Regions from separate parts of the Streptomyces sp. ME02-8801-2C genome, predicted to be linked through region 2. Evidence: predicted binding sites of a transcription regulator. Region 2 holds the regulator's gene; the other holds the start of a gene.

Region 1 (6,380 bases), on a different contig from region 2:
CCTCGAGCCGTACCAGCAGCCCGTACGCCGAGGACTCCAGGTCGGGATGGACCTCGCGGGCCATCTCCCCGGAGTTGGCCCGGGCGCGCCGCAGGAACACGGTCAACTCGCGCTCCAGGGCGAGGAATTCCCGCTCGACCGCGCGCCCTGGCGTCGCGGCCTCGACAGGCAGCTCGCCGAGGCTCCCCTCGCCGTTCCCGTCCTCGTGCACGTCAGCACCCCTGATCCGGTTTTCGCCGCTCGGAAAGACTCCGTCGAACACGGCCGTTGCCGCAGCTCGGGGCAGTATTCCGCAGGCGCGGGTCGCCGTCGTCACCCAGGTCCCCGCCAGGGCCCTCCGACCCCCGGATCGGCGTACGGGAAGACCCGGACCCCCGTATGGGGACCCGGGTCCTCGCCGACCGGCAGCGTCCGTCACGCCGCTGCCGGAACCTTCACCTCCGCCGGGTTCTCCGCCGGGGTGAGCGCCAGTTCGAGGACCTGGCGGACGTCGGTGACGGCGTGCACGTCGAGCTTCTCCAGGACCTCGGCCGGGACGTCGTCCAGGTCGGCCTCGTTGCGCTTCGGGATGATCACGGTGGTGACCCCGGACCGGTGCGCGGCGAGCAGCTTCTGCTTCACCCCGCCGATGGGCAGCACCCGCCCGGTCAGCGAGACCTCGCCGGTCATGGCGACGTCCGTCCGCACAAGCCGTCCGCTGAGCAGCGAGGCGAGGGCGGTCGTCATGGTGACGCCCGCGCTCGGACCGTCCTTGGGCACGGCACCCGCCGGGAAGTGGATGTGCACGCCCCGGTCCTTCAGGTCGCCCACGGGCAGTTCCAGTTCGGCACCGTGCGAGCGCAGGAAGGAGAGCGCGATCTGCGCGGACTCCTTCATCACGTCACCCAGCTGCCCGGTGAGCGTGAGCCCCGCCGCCCCGGTCTCCGGGTCGGCGAGCGACGCCTCGACGTAGAGGACGTCACCGCCGGCCCCGGTGACCGCGAGCCCGGTCGCCACACCGGGTACGGCCGTACGCCGCTCGGCGGGATCCGTGGCGGACTCGGGCACGTGGTGGGGGCGTCCGATGAGGCCGCGCAGATCGTCCTCGGTGACGGTGAACGGCAGCTTCCGCTCCCCGAGTTCGTGCTGTGCGGTGACCTTGCGCAGCAGCCGCGCGATGGACCGCTCCAGGTTGCGGACGCCGGCCTCCCGCGTGTACTCGCCGGCGAGCTTGCGCAACGCGCTCTCGGCGAGGGTGACCTCGGCGTCTTCCAGGCCGGCCCGCTCAAGCTGCCGGGGCAGCAGGTGGTCCCGGGCGATGACGACCTTCTCGTCCTCGGTGTACCCGTCCAGCCGGACGAGCTCCATGCGGTCGAGGAGGGCCTCGGGGATGGCGTCCAGCACGTTGGCGGTGGCGAGGAACACCACGTCGCTGAGGTCGAGTTCGACCTCGAGGTAGTGGTCGCGGAAGGTGTGGTTCTGCGCCGGGTCGAGGACCTCGAGCAGCGCGGCGGCCGGGTCGCCCCGGAAGTCGGAGCCGACCTTGTCGATCTCGTCGAGGAGGACAACGGGGTTCATGGACCCGGCCTCCTTGATGGCCCGCACGATACGACCGGGCAGCGCGCCGACATACGTACGCCGGTGCCCGCGGATCTCGGCCTCGTCCCTGACCCCGCCGAGCGCGACCCGGACGAACTTGCGGCCCATGGCATGCGCGACGGACTCACCGAGGCTGGTCTTGCCGACGCCGGGCGGCCCGACGAGGGCGAGCACGGCGCCACCACGACGCCCGCCGACGACCCCGAGCCCGCGCTCGGCGCGCCGCTTGCGCACGGCGAGGTACTCGGTGATGCGCTCCTTCACGTCCTGCAGCCCCGCGTGCTCGGCGTCGAGCACGGCCTGGGCGCCCTGGATGTCGTACTCGTCCTCGGTCCGCTCGTTCCACGGCAGTTCGAGGACGGTGTCGAGCCAGGTCCGGATCCAGCCGCCCTCGGGCGACTGGTCGGAGGACCGCTCCAGCTTGTCGACCTCCTTGAGGGCGGCCTCGCGCACCTTCTCCGGCAGGTCGGCGGCCTCGACGCGGGCCCGGTAGTCGTCGGACTCCTCGCCGTCCTGCTCACCGTTGATCTCGCGCAGTTCCTTGCGTACGGCCTCCAGCTGCTTGCGGAGCAGGAACTCCCGCTGCTGCTTGTCGACGCCCTCCTGGACGTCCTTCGCGATGGTCTCGGCGACGTCCTGCTCGGCGAGGTGGTCGCGCAGCTGCTGGGTGGCGAGCTTCAGCCGGGCCACCGGGTCGGTGGTCTCCAGGAGCTCGATCTTCTGGTCGGTGCTGAGGAAGGGCGAGTAACCGGAGTTGTCGGCAAGGGTGGAGACGTCGTCGATGGCCTGTACGCGGTCGACGACCTGCCAGGCGCCGCGCTTGCGCAGCCAGGCAATGGCAAGTGCCTTGTATTCCTTGGCGAGTTCGGTGACCTGACCGGGCACGGGGTCCGGGACGGTCTCGTCGATCCGCGTCCCTTCCACCCACAGCGCGGCCCCGGGTCCGGTGGTGCCGGCTCCGATGCGCACCCGCCCCCGGGCACGGATGAGGGCGCCCGGATCCCCGTCGGCCAGTCGGCCGACCTGCTCCACGGTGCCGAGGACACCGGTGCTCGTGTATGTCCCGTCGATGCGCGGCACCAGCAGAACCCTGGGCTTGCCGGGCTCGGTGCGCGCGGCGGCCTGGGCGGCCTCCACCGCGGCACGCACATCGGCGTCGTTCAGGTCCAGCGGAACCACCATGCCGGGCAGCACGACCTCGTCGTCGAGCGGCAGCACGGGCAGTGTGAGCGGTGTGGACGTCGAAGCCATGATCTCCCCTTCGGCACTCAAGTTGAGTTATGCCGACTCAATGCTTGGGCGGGGTCGATTGTTCCCCGGGGCGTGTTCGCCGTGAGCGATCACCTCTGTCGCCCTGCTCGGGCACCCGCATACAGTCACCGCAGTAACAGCCATTAGCCACTATCGGCTATTACGCAGGAGGTGGGCGTGGACGGAACCGTGCGGGCCTGGGTCGACGGCTGGGTCGTCTCGCGCGGGGCGTCGCCGCCCCTGGTCGAACCCTGGGGATACACGATCGACATGGGCATGGCCGAGCACGTCACCCGGCACGTCCTCGACGCGGTGAACGACGGCGTCGAGGAACGGACCGTGCGGAAGGTGGCCGACGCGGTGACCGGGCCCGGCGTGTGGCTCAAGGTGTTCGACGACCCGGCGACGGTCGGCGCATGGCTCGGCGCGGGCTGGTGGATCGACCCCGAGCCCGGCTACCTGATGTCCGTACCGCTGACGGCCGAAGAGGCGCCGGCCGTCCCGGACGGTTACCGGGTGCGGATGTGGACGCGCGGCGGGGTGACCCGTGTCCTGCTGGCGGCACCCGACGGCTCCTGGGCGGCGCGCGGCCAGCTCGCCCCGACGGGCAGAACAGCGGTCGTCGACCAGGTGGCCACCTCTCCCGCGCACCGCCGCCGGGGACTCGGCTCCTTCGTGATGCGCACGCTCACCCGGGAAGCCGTCGCGCAGGGCGCGGAGAGAGGAGTACTGGCGGGGACGCCGGACGGCCGGGCGCTGTACGAGGCGTTGGGCTGGCGGGTGGAGGCCCATCTGACGAGCGCGAAGTTCACGGGGGCGTAGGCGGATTCGGCCGACGCCGGCGTGCTCACGGCACCGCCGGGCGCAGTCGCCCTGACGCCGGCCACTCCCCACGCTCCGGCGGCGCAACGGCCGCGCCCACGCGGGCGGCCGATGGCGCACGGCAATGCCGGCGCGTTTACTGCAACGCCGGGCACAGCCAGCCTCCGCTGGCCGCTCCCCATTGCTCCGGCGGCGCAACGGCCGCGCGGGCGGCCGACTGCGCACGGCGGTGCCGTCGCGCTTACTGCACGGCCGGGCGCAGCCGGCCGACGGCTCCGGGCAGGGGAGATTGCCGACGGCTCCGGACCGGCTATCCCGGCCGCCACTGCGGTCGTACAGCGACCTGGCGGGATGCGCCCGAGCCGGCGGCCTGCCTCACCCACGGCCGCAGGGCGACCCCGATGGCCAGCGCAGTCACCCTCACGCCGACCGCTCCCCGCGCTCCGGCGGCGCGACGGCCGCGCGGCGGAGCCCGCGCGGGCGGCCGACTGGCACGGCGGTGCCGGCGTGCTTACCGCACCGCCGGGCGCAGCCGGCCGACGGCTCCGGACCGGCTATTCCGGCCGCCGCTGTGGTCGGCCGGCGACCTGCCGGGATTCGCCCTGGCGGGCGGCCCGCCGCACCCACGGCCACAGCGCGACCCCGATGGCCAGCGCCATCACATGCCCCCAGTTGGTCATCGGATCGGTGTACGCGACCAGGTCCTGGACCAGCATCCAGCCGAACCCCACGAGCAGCGGCCACCCCAGCCAGGGCCGCAGCAGCCCGGCCAGCGCCCCCACGCTCGCCGCGACCCCGAAGCTGATCCCGTAGTCGAGCCGGTGCGCCGAACTCACCGGCAGCCACCCCACCAGCACCCCGAGCCCCACGGGCACCTCGGTCGCAAGGGTGGCCAGCAGATGCCCGAGCGCGAACACCCCGGCGGTCCGCGCACCGCCGATCCGCCGTTCCAGCGCGGTGAGGACGAGAAGCAGGACGACGGCGTACGGCGAGGTCACGCCGCCCGCGATCCACAGGGCGCTGGCGACCAGCACGAACACGGGCGTCCGTACGAGATGGGCCACGTCCGTGCTGGAGCCCTGGTAGAGGGCGTGCACCAGGGCGGGGTGGGCATGCTCGGCGACGGAGGCGGTGACCAGGAGGAGGGCGGCGAACGTGAAGGTGAACGGGGTTCCGGTGGGCGTGGGGAGAAGACGCCAGGGGCGCGGGAGGCGCCGCCTCGCGGGAGCGGCGCCCCCGTCGGCGACCGGCCGCGCGCACCCGGTCTCCGCCGGACCCCGCTGCCTCGGCACCCCGTCCAGCAGCCGCGCGCCCTCCACGCCGGGCGCACCCGTGGGCGCCGGCGCACCCGGGGTCACGTCAGGCACCGCATCGGCCCGTTCCAAGGTGAGGCGCTCCTTCCGTTTCGCCCCAGCCTTCGCCTTCACCCGTGCCGCTGTCTGTGACCCGCGCCACGCCCCGGCCGATTCACAGGAAGCCGATAAGTCCGCCAAAGGCCCCGCCCGACCCCGCCGCACTGCCAAAATGCCGGTATGACCCGCACGACCGACCCCCACGAAACCCCCGAAGTCCTGGACCGCCACGAGGGCCCGTACGGAGAGGTCGTGCTGCGGCGGCACGGGGAGTTGCTCCAGATCATCGCCAACGGGTGCTTCCTGATGGACACTTCGGACGGCCGGTCCGAGCGTCTGCTCATCGACGCCGCCCGCGACGCCCTCGGCGGCGACCGCACCACCTCTGCCCCGCACGTCCTCATCGGCGGCCTCGGCGTCGGCTTCTCACTCGCGCACGCCGCCGCCGACCCCTACTGGGGACACATCACCGTCGTCGAGCGCGAACCCGCGATCATCGGATGGCATCGGAACGGACCTCTCGCCCCGCTCTCCCGCGACGCCCTCGCCGACCCCCGTACCGAGGTCGTCGCAGCCGACCTGGTGAGGTACGTCAATGAGACCTCCGACACATTTGACGCACTGTGTCTCGACATCGACAACGGGCCCGGCTGGACCGTCACGGAGGGCAACGAAAGCCTGTATTCGCAGGCCGGACTGGCAAGCTGCGCAAGGGTGTTGAGGCCGGACGGGGTGCTCGCGGTGTGGTCCGCGCAACCCTCTCTGGAATTTGAGCAAACTCTACGGAATGCCGGGTTCCGGGCAGTACGCACCGAAGAGATCCCGGTTGCCCGGGGCGTCCCCGACGTCGTCCACCTCGCCGTCGGGCCTGGATAGCCCGAATGCGGCGACTGCCCGTACTCTGCTTCCCGACGCCGATCACTCATCCGATCAGTCGTGCGTCAATCGCAGTCATGCGCGGACAAGCGCAGCCAAGGAACCACCCCACTGGTTCCGGAAAGCACACTTCAGGGGCGGGCGATGGAGCAGACACACACCTCCCAGAACAGCGCGACGGCGACTCCGGGCGCCCAGCGCCGGGTCCTCGTGGTCGAGGACGACCCGACGATCGTCGACGCCATCGCGGCCCGTCTGCGCGCCGAGGGATTCCTCGTGCAGACCGCGGGTGACGGGCCGGCCGCCGTCGACACCGCCGAGGCCTGGCAGCCCGATCTGCTGATCCTCGACATCATGCTGCCCGGCTTCGACGGGCTGGAAGTATGCAGGCGCGTACAGGCCCAGCGGGCCGTGCCCGTCCTGATGCTCACCGCGCGCGACGACGAGACCGACATGCTGGTCGGGCTCGGGGTCGGCGCCGACGACTACATGACGAAACCC
Region 2 (6,380 bases):
CGCCAGTTCTTCTCCAACGCCACCTTCTCGGGCACCCCGAAGAAGACGGACTGCGACGCCTCCATCGCCGAGAACTGGCGCGCCAACGCCCCCGCCCCCGGCCTCCCGAAGGACATGTTCGGCGTCCGCTGGACAGTGACCCGCGACTTCGGCTCCGGCGGCCCCTTCGCCCTCACCGCCATAGCCCAGGACGGCATCCGCGTCTACATCGACGGCCAACGCAAGGTCGACCTCTGGAAAAACGTCTCATCGACGCGCACCCAGAAGGTCAACGTCACCATCCCGTCCGGAAAGCACACCCTGCGCGTCGACTACGCCAACTGGACCGGCAACGCGAACGTCAACTTCGCCTACGCGCCCCGGACTTCAGCGGCCGTAGACAGGGTCAAGCCCCTCACCCCCACTGGCCCCTCCGTCTCGTACAACAAGGCCACCGGCAGGGCGAAGCTCACCTGGGCGAAGAACAAGGAGATGGACCTCGCGGGGTACAGGATCTACCGCCGCCTGAACGGCACCTCCTTCGGCAGCACCCCCCTCGCGACCACCGCCTCCCCCTCCTACACGGACACCAACCTCCCTCTCACAGGCGCGAGTTACTTCTACGAGGTCCGCGCGTACGACAAGGCGGGCAACGAGTCCGGCGGTACGACGGACAAGAGCGTCGTCACCGTCGACCGCACCGCTCCGGCCGCGCCCCAGGGGCCGACGGTCGTCAACGAGTCCGAACTGAACGGGCTCCGGCTCAGCTGGAGTTCGGTCGAGGGCGCCGTGTCGTACCGGGTGTACCGGGCGGTCGGGCCGCAGGGCAGGCTCTTCGAGGTCGCCCGGACGAACAAGGCGTCGTACCTGGACACGTCGGTCGTCGAGGGCGTCTCCTACCGCTACCGCGTCTCGGCGGTCGACGCCGCGGGCAACGAGTCGGCGCGTTCCGTCGCCGTGGACGGCAAGCACGACGACCACACCGCGCCGCCTGCGGTGACCGGCCTGAAGGCGACCCCGACCGAGTACGGCTTCAAGCTGAGCTGGGACGCAAACCGGGCCTCGGACCTCGCGCGATACGCGGTCTACGCAGGCGAGTTGGTCGACGGCAAGGACAGTACGGGCGCCCCGACCGGCGAGAAGGTGTGCTCCGCCGGCCTCCTGAAGTACGTGAACGCCGACACCACCTCGTACTCCTACCTCACCCGCCCGAACGGCGAACAGGCCTGCTTCTTCGTCGACGCCCTCGACAACGCCTGGAACTCGGTCCACACGGAGACCGGCGCCGCCCCCACGGTCGTGGCCACGGAACTGAACACCACCCCGACCGTGGCGACCCCGCCCGGCTCACCCCTGCACGTGACCGCCGTCCCGACCGAGGGCAACAGGGCCAACCAGGTCTTCTGGACCGGCCTGGACGCCAACTCCCCGCAGGCGGCGGGCGGTTACCGCGTCTACCGCTGGAACGCGGCGACTTCGACGTACGAGAGGATCGCGACCCTCGGCAAGACGGCCATCGTGTACGTCGACACCGCCTCGAAGCCCGGCACGACGTCCTACTACTGGGTGAAGGCCGTGGCGACGGACGGCACTGAGTCGCTCCCGGCGGGTGACTGGGCGGTCAACGCACCGCTGAACTGACCTGGAGAAGAGTGCAGCCGACGCATCGCCTGAATCGCGTCGGCTGCACGGATGGTTGAGCAATCGAGGTTGGCGGGTTGATCACTCCGCCGCATAACGCGCCCCAACTGATCAAGTCCCAGCAGAGGAACGCCTGCTGCGGGCCTCATCCGAACAAGAAACCGAAGGATGGCATGAACCCAGCCAGACGCGCGGCAGGCCCGGCCATCACCGCGACTGCCGTCGTGCTCGTCAGCACGGGTGCGCTGCTCACCACCGCAGCTCCATTCGCGGCCGCCGCAACCACCTGCAACTCACCTGTTTTCAAGCGGCAGTTCTTCGCAAACACTGCCTTGTCGGGCACGCCCAGGCGAACCGACTGCGATTCCGTCATCGCTGAGAACTGGGGCGCCGGAGCCCCCGCCACCGGCCTTCCGAAAGACAATTTCGGCGTCCGTTGGACCGTCACCCGGGACTTCGGATCCGGCGGGCCCTTCGCCTTCACCCTCGCCGCCCAGGACGGCATCCGCGTTTACCTCGACGGCAAGCGCAGGGTCGACCTGTGGAAAAACACGTCATCGACTGTGAAGAAGACCGTCAACGTCGACATCCCCTCCGGCAAGCACGCCCTCCGCATCGACTACGCCAACTGGACAGGCTCCGCAAACGTCCAGTTCGGTTACGCGCCCCGCACTTCGGCGAGCACGGACAGGGTCAAGCCACTCGTCCCGGTCGGCGCAGCGGTGACGTACGACAAGAGCAGCGGCACGGCCAAACTCACCTGGTCGCGGAACAAGGAGATGGATCTCGCGGGGTATCGGGTGTATCGGCGGCTGAAGAGCGGCTCCTTCGGCAGCAGACCGCTGATGACGACCGTCGCCACTACGTACATCGACACCGCACTTCCGAAAACGGGGGCGATGTATTACTACGAGGTCCGCGCCCGCGACAAGGCGGGCCATGACTCGTCTGGTACTGCGGACCTGCCCGTCACCACCGTGGACAAAACCCCGCCCGCCGCCCCGTCGGTGGCCTGGGACGCGTGCCCAGGCGATCAGCCGTATGCAGCCCCCCAGCTCGTCACCACTGCGCAGAACCAAGCCGACATCGCCTGGTATGAGATGCAGCGCCTTGTCACTGGCATCTGGACCACCGTCTACTCCGGTCCCAAGGGCGCGATCTGCGACGCCGGTTATCCCGCCGACGGCAGCAAGGTCACCTACCGCGGCCGAGCCCGTGACGCGGCCGGCAACTGGTCCCTCTACTCGGCCGCCACGACGTTCACCACCCCCGACCTGACGCCCCCTGCGCCAGTCGCCGACGCCCGCGTCGAGTACCGGTCGGGGGTTCCGCACCTGATCTGGTCGCCCGTCAGTGGGGCCTCCGCCTATCAGGTCGTCCAGTACGACCCGGCCACAAGCGGCTGGCTCGACGCGCTGCCCGGCGGTGGCACCACCAAGGAAACCGACGCTGTGCCACGCCAGTTGGCCGCGACCGCCGACACATACCGGTACGCGGTCCGCTCGACGGACGCCGGGGGCAACGCCGCCGCCCGTGCGGAGGTGACCCTGTCCATGGCGGACCGGCCCGAGGCGATCCCCCCGTACGAGACCACCGCGAACCGGGCCGGCCCTGGGGTGGTCGTCTCGTGGAGCAGTGCCGACCCGTGGACTTACGACGATGGTCCGCTGCTGACATACCAGATCTTGCGGACCGACCCGGCGACGGGCGAGAGCACCGTCGTGGACAAGTGCAAGTCGGGCATCGCGTTCGACGAGCGGCTGACGGACCCCTCGGTCAACTGGTGGTGGGCCGGTGACGACGCTCCGGCGTACGCCGGCCGCAAGGTTCTCCACGGCAGCTGTTGGGATGTCTCCGGGGCTTCCAGGACGACGTACGAGTACCGGATCGTCACCGTCGACCGGTACGGACACGCCTCGCAGCCCGGCGCGGCGGCCACGGCGACCACGCCGGACACCGAGCGTCCGGCCCCGGTACGGAACCTGACCGCCGAGGAGCTTCCGCTCGGCGTACGCCTGACTTGGACGCCACCCGCCGACGACGACATCGCCGCGTACTACGTATGGCAGGGCATCACCGACCCGGACACCGGCGACACCGTCTGGAAGAAGAACTGCTGGAAGGGGGACTCGCTCGCCGAGACCGAGATCCTCTGCCCGACCGTCCCGGACGGATCCACCCACGTCTACCGGGTGGCCGCCACGGACGACTGGGCCTACATCGAGGAGGGCCCGGACTTCTTCCACACGGCCGATATCTCGGTCACCCTGTCCGACACCCGGCCCCCGGGCTGGACCGGGACCGGGGTCCGCCAGGGCCAGTACCCGGCGCTGGAGGTCGGCTGCGAAGAGACAGACGGTCTGGGTGACTGCTCCCTGCTGCCCGACTATCGCGTGGACCGCTGGGACCCGGCTTCGGGCTCCTACACCACCCTCACCACCGCCAAGGTCGGCCGCCCGACCATCTACATGGATCACACCGTGCACGCGGACCTGCTGAACCTCTACTACTACCGAGTAGTGTTCACCGGTACCTCGGGCGTCGAACTCGCCACGCGGCAGGTGGCCTACGGCATCTGGAACAACTGGCTGTGACCACGTGGAAAGGGGCCCGGAGAATCCTCCGGGCCCCTTTCACCTGCCTGTGGGCTACGTCAGTCCTGCGACCGCTTCGGCCGCCACACCACCAACGCACTGGTCTGCTGAACTTCCTGATACGGCACCAGATCCCGCCGATACGACGCGTGCACCGCTGCCTCCCGCTGCTGCATCGCCGCGGCTGCGCCGTCCAGGGCCGACTCCATCTCCGCAACCCGCTGCTGCAACGCGGCGACCTGGTTCTCCAGTTCGATGATCCGCTTGATGCCGGCCAGGTTGATGCCCTCGTCCTGTGACAACGCCTGCACCGTGCGGAGCAGTTCGATGTCGCGGGCCGAGTAGCGGCGGCCCCGGCCGGCGGTGCGGTCGGGGGAGACCAGGCCCAGGCGGTCGTACTGGCGCAGGGTCTGGGGGTGCAGGCCCGAGAGCTGGGCCGCCACCGAGATGACGTAGACCGGGGTCTCGTGGGTCAGTTCATACGGATTGCGTCGACGACCGTCCATCTCGGTCAGGCTCCCTTCGCCGCCTCGAACAGCTCCGCCCGCGGATCCTCGTCCGCGGTCGCCTCGCGATACGCCTCCAGTGCGTCACGAGCCTTCCCCGCCAGCTCCGTCGGGACACTCACCTCGACGGTGACCAGCAGGTCGCCCCGGGTGCCGTCCTTGCGGACCGCGCCCTTGCCCCGCGCGCGCATCGTGCGCCCGTTGGGCGTGCCCGGGGGCAGCTTGAGGGTGACCGGCGGGCCGCCCAGGGTGGGGACCCTGACCTCGCCGCCGAGTGCCGCCTCGACGAACGTCACCGGCACCGTCACCGTCAGGTTGTCTTCCTTGCGGCCGAAGACCGGGTGGCTGTCGACGTGGACCGTGACGTACAGGTCACCCGCCGGACCGCCCCGCTCGCCCGGGGCACCCTTGCCGCGGAGGCGGATGCGCTGGTTGTCCGCGACCCCGGCCGGTATGCGCACCTGCATCGTCCGGGAGGACTTGGCGCGCCCCGAGCCGCTGCACACCAGGCAGGCGTGCTCCGCGATCAGGCCCCGGCCCTTGCAGTCCGGGCACGGGTCGGTGAGCGAGAAACCGCCGCCCGAACCGCGCGCCACCTGGCCGGTGCCCACGCAGGTCGGGCACACGCGCGGTGTGCCGTTCTTGTCGCCGGTCCCCGAGCACGCCTTGCACGGTGACTGGGACGTCATGCGCAACGGGACCGTCGCGCCGTCCACCGCCTCCGTGAAGCTCAGCGTGACCTCGGTGTCGATGTCCTGGCCGCGCCTGGGCTGCGTACGGGTGGTGCCGCCGCCCCGGTTGAACAGGCCGCCGAAGACATCCCCGATGCCGCCGCCGAAGCCGCCCGCACCGGAGCCGGCCCCGGCCCCGCCCTGGGCGCCGCCGCCGAAGAGGTCGCCCAGGTCGAAGTTGAAGGAGCCGCCGCCCGCGCCCGGCCCGGGGCGGAAGCCGCCGTTGCCGAAGAGGGCGCGGGCCTCGTCGTACTCCTTGCGCTTCTTGGGGTCACCGAGGACGTCGTTCGCCTCGGAGATCTCCTTGAAGCGCTCCTCGGCCTTGGCGTTGCCCTTGTTGGCGTCCGGGTGGAACTCGCGGGCGAGTTTCCGGTACGCCTTCTTGATCTCGGCCTCGGTGGCGTCCTTGGGGACGCCGAGAACCTTGTAGAAGTCCTTCTCGATGAAGTCCTTGGTGCTCATCCTCGACGTCCCTCCTTCCCACCGCCGTCATGCACGTCAGCCCTCTTCCGGGCCACCGCTCTCCTTGCCGTCCGCCGCGTCGCCCGACGTCGAGTCCTTGTCGGCCGGCGTCGCCCCGGGCTGGGGTTCGGCCACCGCGACCCGCGCGGGACGCAGGTTGCGCTCACCGAACTTGTAACCCGGCTGCAGGATCGCCACACAGGTCGTCTCCGTGACGTCCGGCGCGTACGAGTGCATCAGGGCCTCGTGGATCGTCGGGTCGAAGGGCTCGCCCTCCTTGCCGAACTGCTGCAGGCCCATCTTCGCGGCGACGGACTCCAGCGACTCGGCGACGGACTTGAACCCGCCCACCAGTTCACCGTGGTCCCGCGCGCGGCCGATGTCGTCGAGCACGGGCAGGAGTTCGGTCAGGAGGCTCGCGACGGCGATCTCCTTGACCGTGATCCGGTCCCGCTCGACCCGGCGGC

Evidence for each region. The regulator HspR, encoded in region 2, represses chaperone genes until heat shock. The targets are predictions, from matches to a motif close to TTGAGNNNNNNNNNCTCAA.
Region 1: a site for HspR is predicted at 2,852-2,870, ahead of lon (endopeptidase La). Genes of this name have one in related genera too.

The regions. Positions count from the first base shown of each region.
Region 1 covers NZ_JARAXP010000012.1:176,931-183,310, reverse strand. The annotation lists gene PV396_RS33060 (MarR family winged helix-turn-helix transcriptional regulator) at 1-211, opposite strand, end outside; gene lon (endopeptidase La) at 415-2,829, opposite strand; gene PV396_RS33050 (GNAT family N-acetyltransferase) at 3,007-3,651, shown strand; gene PV396_RS33045 (rhomboid-like protein) at 4,206-5,036, opposite strand; gene PV396_RS33040 (spermidine synthase) at 5,184-5,879, shown strand; gene PV396_RS33035 (response regulator transcription factor) at 6,024-6,380, shown strand, end outside.
Region 2 covers NZ_JARAXP010000005.1:109,692-116,071, forward strand. The annotation lists gene PV396_RS17750 (PA14 domain-containing protein) at 1-1,620, shown strand, start outside; gene PV396_RS17755 (PA14 domain-containing protein) at 1,794-4,214, shown strand; gene PV396_RS17760 (heat shock protein transcriptional repressor HspR) at 4,274-4,720, opposite strand; gene dnaJ (molecular chaperone DnaJ) at 4,726-5,913, opposite strand; gene grpE (nucleotide exchange factor GrpE) at 5,950-6,380, opposite strand, start outside.